Regions from separate parts of the Micromonospora sp. SH-82 genome, predicted to be linked through region 1. Evidence: riboswitches for the same ligand, from Rfam matches in the RefSeq annotation. Region 1 holds a riboswitch; each other region holds the start of a gene.

Region 1 (4,126 bases):
ACCGGCGGCGACGGTGGCCTGCTGGATCCGGGTGGCCGGACGCGACCGCAGGTAGTAGGTGGTCTTCAGGCCGGACTTCCAGGCGTACCGGTACATCGAGGAGAGCTTGCCGATGGTGGGTGCGGCCAGGAAGAGGTTCAGCGACTGCGACTGGTCGATGAAGGGCGACCGGGCGGCGGCCAGGTCGATCAGCGCCCGTTGCGGCAGCTCCCAGGCGGTCCGGAACAGCTCCCGTACGTCCGCCGGCAGCTCCGACACCCCCTGGACCGACCCGTCGGCCCGGCGGATCTCGGTACGGATCCGGTCGGTCCACAACCCCCGTGCCTTCAGCTCCCGGACCAGGGCGGTGTTGATCTGGAGGAACTCACCGGACAGGGTCTCCCGCTTGAACAGGTTGGACACCTGCGGCTCGATGCACTCGTAGCACCCGGCGATGGCGGCGATGGTGGCCGTCGGGGCGATCGCCACCAGCAGCGAGTTGCGCAGCCCGGACGCGGCGACCCGCTCGCGCAGCGCCGACCACCTGTCGGTCTGCACGCCGGTGACCCCCCACAGGTCCGGTTGCAGCTGTCCCCGGGCGGCCCGGGTCTCGGCGAAGGCCGGGTGCGGGCCGAAGCGCTCGGCCAGCCCGGCCGAGGTCTCCAGGGCGGTGAGGTACAGCTCCTCACCGATCCGGGTGGACAGTTCCTTGGCCTCCGGCGAGTCGAAGGGCAGCCGCAGGGCGAAGAAGACGTCCTGCAGGCCCATCATGCCCAGCCCCACCGGACGCCAGCGGGGGTTGCTCGCCGCCGCCTGGGGGGTCGGGTAGTAGTTGATGTCGATGACCCGGTCGAGGAAGGTGACGGCGGTCCGCACCGTGGCGCGCAGCTTCGCCCAGTCCAGGTCCCCGTCGGCGAGGTGGGCGGCGAGGTTGACCGAGCCGAGGTTGCAGACGGCGGTCTCGGAGTCGCTGGACACCTCGATGATCTCGGTGCACAGGTTGGACAGGTGCACGACGTTGCCGGGCTCGGCGGTCTGGTTGCACAGCCGGTTCGAGGCGTCCTTGAACGTCATCCAGCCGTTGCCGGTCTGGGCCAGGGTCCGCATCATCTTGCCGTACAGCTCCCGGGCGGGCAGCTGACGCACGTAGCGACCCTCGGCCTCGGCGGCCCGGTACGCGGCCTCGAACTCCGCCCCCCACAGGTCGGACAGACCGGGGACCTCGTCCGGGTCGAACAGCGACCAGATCCCGTCGTCCTCGACCCGGCGCATGAACTCGTCCGGGATCCAGTTGGCCAGGTTCAGGTTGTGGGTCCGGCGGGCGTCCTCGCCGGTGTTGTCCCGCAGCTGCAGGAACTCCTCGATGTCGGGGTGCCACGGCTCCAGGTAGACGCAGGCCGCGCCCTTGCGCCGGCCGCCCTGGTTGACCGCCGCGACGCTGGCGTCCAGGGTGCGCAGCCACGGCACGATCCCGTTGGAGCGGCCGTTGGTGCCCCGGATCAGCGCGCCCCGGGAGCGGACCCGGGAGAATCCGATGCCGATGCCACCGGCGAACTTCGACAGGTTCGCGACCTGGGCGTAGCGCTGGTAGATGGAGTCGAGTTCGTCACGCGGGGAGTCGACCAGGTAGCAGGAGGACATCTGGGTGTGCGCGGTGCCGGAGTTGAACAGCGTCGGCGAGCTGGGCAGGTAGGCCAGGCTCGACATGAGCCGGTAGAACTCGACGGCCTCCCCGGGCTCCTGGGACAGCCCGCAGGCCACCCGCAGCAGCCAGTACTGCGGGGTCTCCAGCACCTGCCGGCCGGTCGGGTGGCGGAGCAGGTAGCGGTCGTACACGGTGCGCAGTCCGAAGTACTCGAAGCGCAGGTCCCCGGCGTCGTCGACGGCCGCGTCGAGGACGTCGGCGTGGGTGGCGACGAACCGCGCCGTGTCGTCGCCGATCAGGCCGAGGGTGTGGCCGTGGGCGACGGCCTGGCTGAAGGTGGCCAGTCCCTGCCCCCGGACCTCCGTGCCGACCTCGGCGGCCAGCAGCCGGGCGGCGAGTCGGGAGTACTGCGGCTCGGCGCCGATCAGCTCGGCCGCGGTCTGCACCACGAGGCGGTCGACCTCGTCGCTGCTCGCGCCGTCGTAGAGGCCCTCGACGGTACGGGTGGCCACCCGCATCGGGTCGACGTCGGTCAGGTCGGCGGCCCACCGGCGTACCGAGTGGGCGATCTGGTCGGCGTCGACCAGGTCGACGGCGCCGTCACGGGTGCGGACCCGGACCCGTCGTGGCCCGGACGGGTCGGACTCACCGACGGCGGCGGCCGGGAACATCTCGGTGACTGTCACCACTGACTCCTCGCGAGTTCGAGACCGGAGGGTCCGACAGCAGCGCGGGACGGACACCGGCGGACGCACGCCGGTGTCGACGCGGGCTCGCGAGGGCGTCGGCCGTCCCACGCGGCCTCGGACCGCCGCCCACCCACTGCGGGGTACGCGGCGCGCTGGCAGGTCTTCGGACTCGCGGGCCTGACCGGGATCACCGGTCTCCTACTGGCCGTCGCTTCCCAGGCCGGTGTCGGCCCAGTGCTGATGACGGCGGTCGTTCCCACTCACCGCTGCGGGGCAGTCCCGGATTCCCACCGGGTTCCCTCTTGCCTCGTCCGCTCGGGATGAGCGGCCGAACCAGCTGCGCTCGACACCATATATAGGGAGCGCAGCATTGTCACACCCAACATGTCGGGTCCGGGCGTGTCGAGGTCGTCGCAGGGCGACGGCGAAGCGGGGTGGCCACCCCGGCGGAGGCTCGGATCATCGCAAGCGCCGGGGTGGCCGGGTGCGTCGTCCGGCAGCGTCCACACCGAACCGCATCCCCCCTCATGAATACCGCCACATCGAGGTTGTTGCAACCTATGTGCAGCAGTGGCCCGAGGGGTCGGGCGGACAGACTGCTGCGGCGCGGAACTCGTCCGGGTCGACCTCCTCCGTCCCGTCCGGGTCGACGAGGTCGGCGGAGGCGAGGTCGAGGTACGCGACCAGGTCGTCGTCGTGGAGGGCGTCGGGGGTGAGCCACCCGAGCAGGGCGGCGCGGGCTCGCACCCGGTCGCCGGTCCGGCCGGTGCCCAGCTCGGCGAACTCCACCCGGGCCGGGACCTCCCCGACGTCGACGAGGTGTCGGGCCAGACCGGCCGCCGCCGGGAGGGTGAGCCGGAGCCCACCGGCCTCCGTCACGGCGTGTCGGGCGAACAGCTCGGCCCGGTGGTGCGGGGTGTGCAGGGTCAGCGAATCGGCGCGGGCCAGCAGCGCGTGCAGCCGCGCTGCCGGGGTGTCGACGATCGCCGGGGATTGCTGGATCTTGCCCAACTCGACCACCTCCGTTTAGGTTAGGCTTACCTTAGTTGAGAGGTGATGATGAACCAGTCCCGCCCGAAGATCAAGCGGTCCCGCCGACTCGGTATCCCGCTGACCCCCAAGTGCGTGCAGTACTTCGAACGCCGCCCGTACCCGCCCGGAGTGCACGGCCGGACCGCCCGCAGGACAGAGAGCAACTACAAGGTCCGGCTGCTCGAGAAGCAGCGCCTGCGGGCCCAGTACGACCTGCGCGAGGGGCAACTGCGGCGGGCGTTCGACAGGGCGGTACGCCGCCCCGGCAAGACCGGCGAGGAGCTGGTGGTCGACCTGGAGTGCCGCCTCGACGCCCTCGTCCTGCGGGCCGGCTTCGCCCGGACCATCTACGCGGCCCGACAGCTCGTCACCCACCGTCACGTCACCGTCAACGGTCGACGGGTCGACCGCCCCTCGGCCCGGCTGCAGCCGGAGGACCGGATCGGGGTGGTGGAGTCCAGCCGGACCAAGGCCCCGTTCCTCGTCGCCGCCGCCGGGGCGCACGCTCCGCAACGGACCGCCCCGTACCTGGACGTCGACCTGTCCGGGCTCACCGCCCGGCTGATCCGGCTCCCGCAACGCGCCGAGGTGCCGGTGATCTGCGACGAGCAGCTCGTCGTCGAGCACTACTCGCGCTGACCGGACCCCCGATCGAGCACCACTCGCGCCGGTCCCCCGACCGAGGCGACCACGCCGGACGACCCCGCCCCTTGGAAGGGGCGGGGTCGTCCGGCGCAGCGGGGATCAGGACGCCGTGGGCGCCCCCGCCCGGCGGGACCTG
Region 2 (4,126 bases), 2.8 Mb from region 1:
CTCCGACCGGTGGCGGGTGGCGCCGGTTTTCATCCACTGCGTCAAGGGTGAAGCTCGTTGCCGGTATGAGGATCCGGTCGGGATGATTGCCTCAGCGACACATGTTGATATGACCATGTGAGTGGGCGTGGAGAGCCTGACGCAGAACGCGGCAGGCGCGCCCGAGGAGGCTCGCATGATCCGTATCCCCCTCCGTCGACACCTGGCGTTCGCCATGGTCGTCGGCATGTCGCTGGTGGCCGCCGCCACCGCGCCGGTCTCCGCCCGGCCCTCCCCCGACCGCGACACCGGATCGGCCACCGTCGAGTACCGGGTGCTCGGACCCCGTACGATCGCCGACCGCAACTCCGTCGCCGGGACCGGAGCCGCCATCGACTTCGTCGAGCACGGGGTGCTGCACGTCTCGGCCACCCGAGCGGAGGCGGCCCAGATCACCCGGCTGGGCTTCCGGTTGGAGGCGGTCCCCGCCGCCGACGAGCACGGCCACGACCACGGCGACGACTTCAGCACGATGGGCTTCCCGGCGGCCGACAGCAACTACCACGACTACGCGGAGTTGACGGCGGTGGTGAACAAGGTGGTCGCCGACCACCCGACCATCGCCCGCAAGATCAGCATCGGCTCGTCGTACCAGGGTCGTGACCTGATGGCGGTGAAGATCTCCGACAACGTCGCCACCGACGAGAACGAGCCGGAGATCCTGTTCAACTCGCAGCAGCACGCCCGCGAGCACCTCACCGTGGAGATGGCGATCTACCTGCTGAACCTCTTCACGGACTCGTACGGTTCGGACACCCGGGTCACCAACATCGTCAACACCCGGGAGATCTGGATCGTCCCGACCGTCAACCCCGACGGCAGCGAGTACGACATCGCCACCGGGTCGTACCGGTCCTGGCGGAAGAACCGGCAGCCCAACAGTGGCTCGGCCTTCGTCGGCACCGACCTCAACCGGAACTGGTCGTACCGGTGGGGCTGCTGTGGCGGATCGTCCGGCTCCCCCGCCTCGGACACCTACCGGGGTCCGTCGGCCTTCTCCGCGCCGGAGACCGCAGCGCTGCGCAACTTCGTCAACAGCCGGGTCGTCGGTGGGGTCCAGCAGATCAAGGCCAACATCGACTTCCACACCTACTCCGAGCTGGTGCTCTGGCCGTTCGGCTGGACGACCGCGAACACCCCCACCGGGATGACGGCCGACCAGTACAACACCTTCGCCACACTGGGCCAGCAGATGGCCGCCACGAACGGGTACACCCCGCAGCAGTCCAGCGACCTGTACGTCACCGACGGCGACAGCATCGACTGGATGTGGGGGCAGCACGGGATCTGGGCGTACACCTTCGAGATGTACCCCGGACGCTCCGGGGGCGGGGGCTTCTACCCGCCCGACGAGGTGATCCCGGCCCAGACCTCGCGTAACCGGACCGCGGTCCTGTTGATCAGCGAGTACGCCGACTGCCCGTATCGGGCCATCGGCAAGCAGGCCCAGTACTGCTGACCGAGTGAGGAGGGGTCCCTCGTCATCGGAGGGACCCCTCCCGACCCTTTCGGGGTGGTGCAGCGCACGTCACCCGGTGCCACCTGCGGTAACGAAGTCGGCCGGAGGTGCGCTACGGTGCTAGCGACCGTCCCGCAGCGAAGCCGGTGCGAAACCGGAGCTGTCCCGCAACTGTGATGCCCCGTCCGCACCGCGTGCGGGGACGAGCCAGGTCGCCTACGGCACGGTCGCGACCCGCGCTCTCGAGGAAGGGCGCCTCGCGGACGGCGGCCACCCTCTGCCCTGTCGGCGAAGCACCAGACTCCTCGGCCGACAGGAGGCACCACCGATGTCCAGACGTACCCCTCGGATCTTCGCGGCGGTGACCGCGGCCGTCGCGCTCGCCCTCGCCGGCTGCGCGCAGAACTCCGACGAGCCCACCACCGCGCCCAGCCCCGGCAACGGGTCCGCCTACCCGGTGACCGTCGGGGAGCTGACCCTCGACGCGCGGCCCGAACGGATCGTCTCGCTCTCCGCGACCGCCACCGAGATGCTCTTCGCCATCGGGGCCGGTGACCAGGTCACCGCCGTCGACGACCAGTCGAACCACCCGGCCGAGGCACCGAAGACCGACCTGTCCGGCTTCCAGCCGAACGCCGAGGCGATCGCCGGGAAGAACCCGGACCTGGTGGTCCTCTCCAACGACATGAACAAGATCGTGGATCAGCTGACCACGCTGAAGATCCCGGTCTTCCTGGCCCCGGCGGCGACCACTCTGGACGACTCGTACCAGCAGATCACCGACCTCGGGACCCTCACCGGCAACGCCGACGGCGCCGCCGACGTCACCAAGCGGATGCGCGACGACATCGCCAAGCTGGTCGCCGACCTGCCGCAGCGTGCCGAGAAGCTGACCTACTTCCACGAGCTGGGACCGGAGCTCTACTCCGCCACCAGCAAGACCTTCATCGGCTCGCTCTACAGCCAGGTGGGTCTGGAGAACATCGCCGACGCCGCGGACCCGGACGGCAAGCAGGGCGGCTACCCGCAGCTGTCCCAGGAGGTCATCGTCCAGGCCGACCCGGACTTCATCTTCCTGGCCGACACCAAGTGCTGCCAGCAGTCGGCGGAGACGGTCAAGGAGCGTAGCGGCTGGTCCGGGCTGACCGCCGTGAAGAACAACCAGATCGTGGCCCTCGACGACGACGTCGCCTCGCGCTGGGGTCCGCGCGTGGTCGACCTGCTGCGGGCGATCGTGGACGCGGTCGCCAAGGTCCCGGCCTGACCCTCGACCCCGACATGACCCACCGGCCCGACGCGGCAGCCCTCGGCCCCGACATGGCCGACCGGCCTCACCCGACAGTCGATCCGACATGACCCACCGGCCCGGCGCGACGACCCGGTCCGGCGTGCCCGCCCGACCCGGCGGCGCGCCGGCCGGGTTGCGGCCGGGCTGGCTGGTCGCCGGCCTGGTGGCCGTCGCCGTGGCGCTCGTCGTCGGGGTGTCCCTCGGCCCGGTCAGCCTTCCTCCGCTGAGCGTCGCGGCGGAACTGCTCAACCTGATCCCCGGAGTACGCCTCGACAGCGGCCTCTCCGAACGGGAGATCGCCATCGTCACCGAGCTGCGGCTCCCCCGGGCGGTGCTCGGTCTGCTCGTCGGCGGGCTGCTCGCCCTGGCCGGTGGCTGCTACCAGGGGGTGTTCCGCAACCCGTTGGCCGACCCGTACCTGCTGGGGGTGGCCGCCGGGGCGGGACTCGCGGTCACCACGGTCATCGCCCTCGGGGGCGCGGCCATCGGCGCGATGCCGGTGACCGTCCCCCTGGCCGCGTTCGGCGGGGCGCTCGGTGCGGTCCTGATGACGTACCTGCTCGGTTCGGCACAGGGCCGCCACCGGTCACCGGTGACACTGATCCTGGCCGGGGTGGCGGTCTCCGCGTTCCTCTCCGCCGGCCAGACCTACCTGCTGCAACGCAACGCCGACAGCATCCAGCAGGTCTACTCGTGGCTGCTGGGCCGGCTGGCCACCGCCGGGTGGGGCGACGTCCGGATGGTCCTGCCGTACTTCGTGATCACCGTGGCGGTGGTGCTCCTGCACCGGCGGGAGATCGACGTCCTGTCCCTCGGCGACGACGAGGCGACCAGCCTCGGGCTGCACCCGCAGCGGTCCCGGTACCTGCTGATCGCCGCCGCCTCCCTCGGCACCGCCGCGGCGGTGGCCGCCGCCGGGCTGATCGGCTTCGTCGGGATCATCGTCCCGCACGCCCTCCGGCTGCTCGCCGGATCCAGCTACCGGGTGATCCTCCCACTCTCGCTGCTCTTCGGCGGGGCCTTCCTCACCCTGACCGACGTCGTCGCCCGGACCGTCGCCGCGCCCGGGGAGATCCCGATCGGGGTGGTCACCGCCCTGCTCGGTGGCCCGTTCTTCGTCCTGGTCCTGCGGACCAGTCGGCGGCTGACGGTATGAGCACCGGACATCTCCCCACCCCGGCAGGACCGGCCGTCCAGGTCCGGGACCTGCGGGTCGACCTGGGCGGGGTGCCGGTCCTGTCCGGGGTCGACCTCACCGTGACGGCCGGTGAGTGGGTCGCCGTGATCGGACCGAACGGCGCCGGGAAGTCCACCCTGTTGCGTGCCGTCGGCGGCCTCCT
Region 3 (4,126 bases), 230 kb from region 1:
AGCAGGGTGGCCATCTGCGTACCCCCAGTGCGACACCGTCGTTCCTGCAAAGTCTTGGCAAAAGCTAACAGCATGATCAGGGGGGTGAAAGGGGCGGACCCGCTGTTCACTGTGAGGTCGCCCGCACGCCACCCCGCCACACCGTAGGCTCACTGTTGCAAGATACTGGCAACAGCGAAGTTTCGGCAGAACCCATCAAGGAGTGCTGATGACGGCGTACACCCTGCCCGACATGCCCTACGACTACGGCGCCCTGGAACCGGCCATGTCCGGCGAGATCCTGGAGCTGCACCACAGCAAGCACCACGCGGCGTACGTCAAGGGCAGCAACGACGCCCTCGACCAGCTCGCCGAGGCCCGGGAGAAGGGCGACTTCGGCAGGCTCGTGGGGCTGGAGAAGACCTTCGCCTTCAACCTGTCCGGGCACGTCCTGCACTCCATCTTCTGGAACAACCTCTCCCCGGACGGCGGCGACCGCCCCGACGGGGACCTGGCCGCCGCGATCGACGAGCACCTCGGCGGCTTCGAGGCCTTCGCCGGGCAGCTCTCCGCAGCCACCAAGAGCGTCCAGGGCTCCGGGTGGGGCGTGCTGGCCTGGGAGCCGCTGGGGCGGCGGCTGATCGTCGAGCAGGTCTACGACCACCACGGCAACGTCGGGCAGGGCACCACCCCGCTGCTGGTCTTCGACGCCTGGGAGCACGCCTACTACCTGCAGTACCGCAACGTCCGTCCGGACTACGTCGACAGGCTGTGGGACCTCGTCGACTGGGCCGACGTGACCGCCCGCTTCGACGCCGCCCGCGCCGGCGCACCCCGGATCTGACCGGCGTGCCGGCCCCCACCCCCGCCGTGGCGGAGCTGGTGCAACGCGCGGCCGGGGTGATCGCCGCCACCCACCGTGACGACCACGCCGGAGCCGAGGAACTCCTCGCCGCCTTCGACTCCGAACAGGCCAGGACCCTCGGCTTCCACCTCCTCGCCGACCTCCTCCTCGGCCTGCTCCGGGCACAGAGCGGACAGACGATGGACGCCCTCGTCCGGGAGCTGACACTGCTCGTCGCCGACGCCGCCCAGGCGCCGCCGACCTGACCGTCCGACCCGCGTCGGGTCCCGCCACCGCCCGGGCGGGACCCGACGCACCACAGACCCCCCACCGAGACCTCGATCGACCGGACCGGGTGCACGCCGTACGATGGTCGGCGGTGTTGGTTCGCCCCACCCACGACAGGTGTGGGGCGTCGTAAGAGGGAACCCGGTGTGAATCCGGGACTGCCCCGCAGCGGTGAGTGGGAACGACCGCCGTCATCGGCACTGGACCCGCAAGGGTCTGGGAAGCGACGGCCAGTAGGAGACCGGGTGCACCGGTCACGCCCACGAGTCCGAAGACCTGCCCGCACCGCGTACGCGTCCGCGTACGCCGCCGACGGCCCCGTGGGAGGGCCCGGGCGAGGCCGGTCGTCGTACCGTGCCCGACCCTGCCCTCCTCGATCCGTCGGCTCGCACCGCCCGGACCTCGAGGGAAGGAATCCCAGGCGTCATGACCACACCGTTCGGTACCAGTACCGTCCTCGGCTATCCCCGCATCGGCCCGCACCGGGAGCTCAAGAGCGCCCTGGAGGGCTACTGGGCCGGCCGCGTCGACGCGGCAGCCCTGGACACCGTCGCCGACGACCTGCGCGAACAGACCTGGCGCACGCTGCGCGACGCCGGCCTGTCCGCCGTACCGTCCAACACGTTCTCCCTGTACGACCACGTTCTCGACGCCGCCGTGGCGGTCGACGCCGTACCGCAGCGGTTCCGTCGGCTCGGTCTCGACGAGCGGGACACCTACTTCGCCATGGCCCGGGGCACCGCGCAGGAGCCGCCACTGGAGATGACGAAGTGGTTCGACACCAACTACCACTACCTCGTCCCGGAGATCGGCCCCGAGACCGTCCTCACCGCCCGCCCCGGCAAACCCCTGAAGGAGTACGCCCAGGCCGAGGCGCTCGGCATCACCACCCGCCCGGTCCTGGTCGGCCCGGCGACACTGCTCCTGCTGGCCAAGCCGACCGACGACGCCCCCGAGGGGTTCACCCCCTTCGACCGGCTCGACGACCTCGTCGACGTCTACGCCGACCTGCTCGGCGCCCTCGCCGACGCCGGTGTGCCCTGGGTGCAGCTCGACGAACCGGCCTACGTCGCCGACCGGACCGACGCCGAGACCGACGCGCTCCGGGCCGCGTACACCCGGCTCGGGACCCTGACCCGCCGCCCCGCCCTCTTCGTCGCCGCCTACTTCGGGGAGCTGGGGGAGGCCCTCCCGGCCCTGCTGGACACCCCGGTCGAGGCGGTCGGCCTGGACCTGGTCGCCGGTCCCGCCGACCTCGACCGGCTCGCCGGGTACGGGCCGATCCCCGGCCGGACCGTCGTCGCCGGCCTGGTCGACGGGCGTAACGTGTGGCGCACCGACCTGCGCGCCGCAGCCGCCGTCGGGGCCACCCTCACCGGCCTCGCCGACACCGTGGCCGTCGCCACCTCCTGCTCCCTGCTGCACGTCCCGGTCGACCTCGCCGCCGAGACCGACCTCGACCCGCAGGTCCGCGACCGGCTGGCCTTCGCCCGACAGAAGGTCGACGAGGTGGTCCTCCTCGGCCGGGCACTGCGCGACGGAGTCGCCGCCCTGCCCGCCGCAGCGCCACCGGCCCCGGCCGGCTGGCGGGACGACGCCGTCCGCGCCCGCCTCGACGCCCTCCGCCCCGAACACACCCGGCGGGGTCCGCACCCGGACCGGGCCGCCGCCCAGCAGGCCCGCCTGGGACTGCCGCTGCTGCCCACCACCACCATCGGCTCGTTCCCGCAGACCGACGAGGTCCGACGGGCCCGCGCCGAACACCGGGCCGGTCGCCTCGACGACGCCGGGTACGCCGACCGGATGCGCGCCGAGATCGCCCGGGTCGTCGCCGAACAGGAGACCCTCGGCCTGGACGTCCTCGTCCACGGCGAACCGGAACGCAACGACATGGTGCAGTACTTCGCCGAACACCTCGACGGGTTCGTCGCCACCGCCCACGGGTGGGTGCAGTCGTACGGCTCCCGCTGCGTCCGACCGCCGATCCTGCACGGCGACGTGTCCCGCCGGGCGCCCGTCACGGTGGGCTGGTCGAGCTACGCCCAGACCCTGACCGACCGGCCGGTCAAGGGCATGCTGACCGGCCCGGTGACCATCCTCGCCTGGTCGTTCGTCCGCGCCGACCAGCCGCTGTCGGAGACCGCCCGGCAGGTCGCCCTCGCCCTGCGCGACGAGGCCCGGGACCTGGAGGCCGCCGGGATCCGGATCGTCCAGGTCGACGAGCCGGCGCTGCGGGAACTCCTGCCCCCGCGCCGCCGTGACCACGAGTCCTACCTCGACTGGGCGGTCGCGGCGTTCCGGCTCGCCACCAGCGGGGTCGCCGACGCCACCGCCATCCACACCCACCTGTGCTACTCGGAGTTCGGCGAGGTCCTCCCCGCCATCGAGGCCCTCGACGCCGACGTCACCAGCATCGAGGCGTCCCGGTCCCGGATGGAGATCCTCGACGACCTCGCCACCGTCGGCTACACCCGTGGCGTCGGACCCGGGGTCTACGACATCCACTCGCCCCGGGTGCCCGACCACGACGAGGTGACCGCAGCGCTGCGGCGGGCGGTGGCTGTCGTACCCGCCGACCGGCTCTGGGTCAACCCGGACTGCGGGCTCAAGACCCGCAGCTACGACCAGGTACGCCCGGCGCTGGCCGCCCTGGTCCGGGCCGCCCGGACGGTCCGTGCCGAACTGCCGTCCACCGCACCGGCGGACACCGCAGCCGGCCGGGCCTGACCGACGGCACCGCCGACGGGGTACCCGACCCCGTCGGCGGTGCCCGGCCGTTCTCCCCGCCTCGAAGGGTGTGAGAAGGGTGCCCCTGTCTACCGCAGGCGTCAGGAAGGGGCCCCTCCTTCGCGGGGGTGCTGACCGGACAGCGACGGCGGGGGAGCACGCCGTATCCTTTTGCCCGTTACCGGGCAGCACTGCGGGAGGATGACGTGAGTAATCGGATCGAGACGCTGGAGTTCCAGGCGGAGACCCGGCAGCTGCTTCAGCTGATGGTCCATTCGATCTATTCGA
Region 4 (4,126 bases), 500 kb from region 1:
GGCCTGGTCTGGCCGCTGAAGTTCCTCTGGGCGCCGCTGCTCGACAGGTACGGCTCCCGTCGCCTCGGCCACTACCGGTCCTGGCTGCTGGTGCTCCAGAGCGGACTGGTCCTGGCCCTGCTGGCGCTGGCACCGTTCGACAGTCCGGTCGACCGGCTCGGCCCGGTCGTGGCGATCTGCGCCGGGTACGTGGTCCTGTCCGCCACCCAGGACGTCGCCGCCGACGCCGTGGCGGTACGCGTGCTCTCCGCCCGGACCCGCGGGACCGGCAACGGGATCCAGGTCGCCGCCAGCTACCTCGGCAACCTGCTCGGCGGCGGTGCCTGCGTGGTCGTGTACGACCGTTTCGGCTGGGTGCCGGCGATCCTGCTCCTGGCCGCCCTGACCGCGGTCGGGCTGGTGGTGGTGTGGCGGTTCCGGGAGGCGCCCCGCGCCGACCGGGTGGTGGCGACCGGCGAGGCGTACCGGGCGCTGTTGACGGTGCTGCGCCAACCCGGGTGCCGGCTCTGGACCTTCGGCGTGGTGCCGCTGGTCTACGTCGGTGCCGGTGCCGCGTACGCCCTGGTCACGCCGGCTCTTGTGGACGCCGGATGGTCCCTGGAGCGGGTCGGGACGGTGACCGGGGTGGTGATCAGCGTGCCGGCGATCCTGGCGGGTCTGCTCTCCGGGCTCGGGATCGGACGGTTCGGCCGCCGCACCGTGCTGGTCGGCGGGGGAGTGGCGCTGGTGGTCTCCACGGTCCTGCTGCTGCCGCTGATGGACGGCGACGCCCCCCTGGTGGCGACGGTCGCGGCCCTGGCGGGGTTCCTGTCGGCGTACACGGTGCTCAACGTGGTCGTCTACACGGTCAACATGGACTACTCCCGGCCGGACACCGGCGGCACCGACTTCACAGTGCTGTCGTCGTTCGGCCTGGTCTGCTCCTTCCTGGCGGCGTCCGCCGGTCTGGTCGCCGCGGCCCGGACCGGGTACCCGGCGGTCGCTGCCGGTGCCGCGGTGCTCGTCGGGCTCGGTGTCGTGGTCGGGGTCGTCCACCAGCGGCGCTTCGGTGACCGGGTCCGCCCGGACGGACGGGTCGGGGACGTGCCACCGGTGGTGGTGGCGTCCGATCCGGACCGCGTCGCCGCCCACTGACCGGGAGGGTTGGTTGCCCACCACATCCGCCATCTGCTTAGGTATGCCTAACCTAACTTGATGCCGGAGGAAGTCTGATGACGTCGACACCCCTTGCCCACGGCGACCTGCTCGACGAGGTCGTGATCACCACCGAGGTCGACGTCGACGCGCTCACCGAGGTCTACCACCGGGTCCACGCCGACGACCTCCACCTCCTCGACCACAGCACCCCACCGGCGAGCGACCGGATCCGGTGGACGGTCGAGGCCGACGGCTTCGAGGGGTCACTCGGCTACGTCGCCGGTGAACTCGTCGGGGCGGTGCTGGGCTGTCCACTGCCGCCGGAGACGCTGTGGTGGCGCGACCTCACCTCGGTCACCGACACCGCCCTGACCACCGAGTGGCCGAACCGGACCTTCGCCGTGTGCGAGGCGTTCGTCCTGCCCGAGTTCCGCCGCCACCGCCTGGGCGTCCGGATGATGACCGACCTGCTGGACCGTCGTGGTGAGGAGCGGGTCACCCTCGCCGTCACCGAGACCAACACCCGGGTCTGGCACGCCCTGCAACGCCTGCGCTTCCAGCACGTCGGCGACCTCGTTCCCTTCCCGGGTTGGCGCTCACACCGGATGCTGGTGCGGTCCCTCCCGCTGTCCGCCTCCCGGTAGCGGGCCGGGCCGGCGCGACGGATGTCGCATTGACATCCGCTGCTGCGGCAGACGAGACTGACGCGACAACTGCACACCTGCGCGTACGTGCGGGGGAAGTCCGGTCGAAGTCCGGCGCTGGCCCGCAACGGTAGGCCACCGAGGAGAGATCCCCTCGGTGGCGAGCCCGAATACCCGCCGTACCCGCGATGTTCCCGCTCCTCACCCGTCGTGGCCCACGGGTCGGAGGCCGACCGGCCCTGCCCCGCGCAGGCCGGGCCGGGTTTCGACGACCGCCGGGCCGGAAAGGCGCGTCCGATGGTCGCCCGCCCGAGCCGGCACCGCCTGCTCACCCTGTCCAGCGCGGTGCTCACCGCGTTCACCCTCACCCTCGGCGTCGCCGCGCCCGCCGGTGCCGCCCCCGCAGCGCCACCCGCCGACGTGGCAGCCGTCCAGGCCGTGGCCCCCCGCCCGGCCGCCGCCGCCGGCTGGCTGGCACGCCAACTCGTCGACGGGGAACGCTTCGAGGCGGTCTTCGGCGGCGTCGCCTACCCCGACGCGGGGCTGACCCTCGACGCCGTCCTCGCGTTCGCCGCCGCCGGGGTCGCCGACGACTACGGCGCGAACGCCCTGGACTGGGTCACCCGAGCGGACATCCGCGACGGGTACCTCGGCGACGGGGTCACCGAGGCCTACGCCGGAGCCACCGCCAAGCTCGCCCTCACCGTCGCCGTACGCGGCGACGACCCCACCGACGTGGGTGGAGTGGACCTGGTCAGCCGGTTGCAGTCGCTCCAGGCGCCCGACGGCCGGTTCAGCGACCGGTCCGCGTACGGCGACTACAGCAACACCTTCAGCCAGTCGTTCGCCATCCTCGCCCTGACCCGTACCCCGCAGGGCGCACCGGCCACCGCCGCCCAGTGGCTGGCCGGGATCCGGTGTGCCGACGGCGGCTACCCGGTGGTGGCCGCCCAGGCGACCTGCGTCTCCGACGTGGACGCCACCGCCCTGGCCGTGCAGGCGCTGCGCGCCGCGGGCCGGTCCGCCGACGCCACCGCCGGTCTGCAGTGGCTGGTGTCGGTCCAACGCACCGACGGAGGCTTCCCCAACGCCGACGGGCTGTCCAACGCCAACAGCACCGGCCTGGCCGCCCAGGCCCTCCGCGACGGCGGCCGACCGCTGGCCTGGCTGCGGGCCCGGATCCACCTCGTCGGGCTCCAGGTCGGCTGCTCCGGGGCCCCCGCCGACCGGGGGGCGATCGACTTCGACGGCGGCTCCTTCGACCCGGCCACCGCCGTCCGGGCCACCACCCAGGCCGTCCTCGGCCTGACCGGCACCGGGTACGCCCACCTGTCCACCACCACCGCGACGCCGGGCGCGCCCAGCCTGCCCTGCCTCTGACCCTCGAAGGAGTCCAGATGTCCAGTTCCATCTCCACCACCCGCAGGCGACTGGCCGGTCTGATCGCCGCAGCCGTCGTCGCCGTCGGCCTGGTCGCCGCCGACCCCGCCCCCCAGGCCGCCCAGGCCGCCCCCTGCACCGGCACCACCGGCGTCACCGTCGTGGTCGACTACGGACCCCTCGGCGGCGGGGTCCAGGTCGGCTGTCACGTCGGTGACCCGGCCACCGGGCTGGCCGCCCTGCAGGGCGCCGGATTCACCGTGACCGGCACCGCCCGATGGGGGCTCGCCTTCGTCTGCCGGATCAACGGGCAGCCGACCTCCGCGACCGAGCCGTGCGTCAACACCCCGCCCGCCACCGCGTACTGGTCGTACTGGCACGCCGCCGGTAGCGGCAGCCCCTGGACCTACAGCACCTCCGGGGCGAGCAGCTACAACCCGGCACCGGGCACCGTGGAGGGCTGGCGCTTCGGCACCGGCACCGCCCCGAGCATCACCGCCCCCTGACGCCGGATCGCCCCACCTGACCCGGCGTACCGGGTGACGACCGTCGCTCTGGCGCAGTGGCGCCCACGAGCGGTACCGTGTCGACACCCGGTGCGCCGGGTACACATCTGCATACGTCCTGTGTGGGGGGAAGCCGGTAGAAGCCGGCGCTGACCCGCAACCGTGAGCGAACCATCGCGAGCCGGAACGCCCCACCGCGGACGAGCGGCTTCCACTGTCGAGGTCTACAGGGTGAAGTCCGGGCCACCGAGGATCCTCGGCCACGCCGTCCGACCGGACGGACGCGGTCGACCCACGGATGCCTTCCGGAGCTTCCACCGACCGCTCTGCGAAAGGCACCCCATGCCCACCTCCCGGACCCGTCGCCTCGGCGGCGGACTCCTCGTCGCCACCGCGGCCAGCCTGGCCGTCCTCGTCGCCACACCGCACGGTGCCGTCGCGACCTCGGCCGCCGCCCGT

The links. A riboswitch is a leader RNA that binds a small molecule or an ion and turns the genes downstream of it on or off. The one in region 1 is predicted to bind cobalamin.
Region 2: linked by a shared signal. The riboswitch ahead of WHN02_RS06465 (ABC transporter substrate-binding protein) and the one ahead of WHN02_RS21225 (ribonucleoside-diphosphate reductase subunit alpha) in region 1 are both predicted to bind cobalamin.
Region 3: linked by a shared signal. The riboswitch ahead of metE (5-methyltetrahydropteroyltriglutamate--homocysteine S-methyltransferase) and the one ahead of WHN02_RS21225 (ribonucleoside-diphosphate reductase subunit alpha) in region 1 are both predicted to bind cobalamin.
Region 4: linked by a shared signal. The riboswitch ahead of WHN02_RS19260 (peptidase) and the one ahead of WHN02_RS21225 (ribonucleoside-diphosphate reductase subunit alpha) in region 1 are both predicted to bind cobalamin.

The regions. Positions count from the first base shown of each region.
Region 1 covers NZ_CP148049.1:4,815,840-4,819,965, forward strand. Annotated here, with positions in the region: gene WHN02_RS21225 (ribonucleoside-diphosphate reductase subunit alpha) at 1-2,295, opposite strand, end outside; cobalamin riboswitch at 2,451-2,666, opposite strand; gene WHN02_RS21230 (hypothetical protein) at 2,872-3,333, opposite strand; gene rpsD (30S ribosomal protein S4) at 3,373-3,984, shown strand; gene WHN02_RS21240 (PepSY-associated TM helix domain-containing protein) at 4,090-4,126, opposite strand, start outside.
Region 2 covers NZ_CP148049.1:1,384,054-1,388,179, forward strand. Annotated here, with positions in the region: partial or broken gene WHN02_RS06460 (M14 family metallopeptidase) at 176-1,495, shown strand; cobalamin riboswitch at 1,587-1,732, shown strand; gene WHN02_RS06465 (ABC transporter substrate-binding protein) at 1,827-2,762, shown strand; gene WHN02_RS06470 (FecCD family ABC transporter permease) at 2,851-3,942, shown strand; gene WHN02_RS06475 (ABC transporter ATP-binding protein) at 3,939-4,126, shown strand, end outside.
Region 3 covers NZ_CP148049.1:4,583,195-4,587,320, reverse strand. Annotated here, with positions in the region: gene WHN02_RS20420 (FecCD family ABC transporter permease) at 1-14, opposite strand, end outside; gene WHN02_RS20415 (superoxide dismutase) at 209-823, shown strand; gene WHN02_RS20410 (superoxide dismutase) at 829-1,089, shown strand; cobalamin riboswitch at 1,190-1,409, shown strand; gene metE (5-methyltetrahydropteroyltriglutamate--homocysteine S-methyltransferase) at 1,538-3,838, shown strand; gene htpG (molecular chaperone HtpG) at 4,105-4,126, shown strand, end outside.
Region 4 covers NZ_CP148049.1:4,316,171-4,320,296, reverse strand. Annotated here, with positions in the region: gene WHN02_RS19270 (MFS transporter) at 1-1,134, shown strand, start outside; gene WHN02_RS19265 (GNAT family N-acetyltransferase) at 1,212-1,781, shown strand; cobalamin riboswitch at 1,810-1,977, shown strand; gene WHN02_RS19260 (peptidase) at 2,079-3,161, shown strand; gene WHN02_RS19255 (hypothetical protein) at 3,179-3,667, shown strand; gene WHN02_RS19250 (cell wall anchor protein) at 4,010-4,126, shown strand, end outside.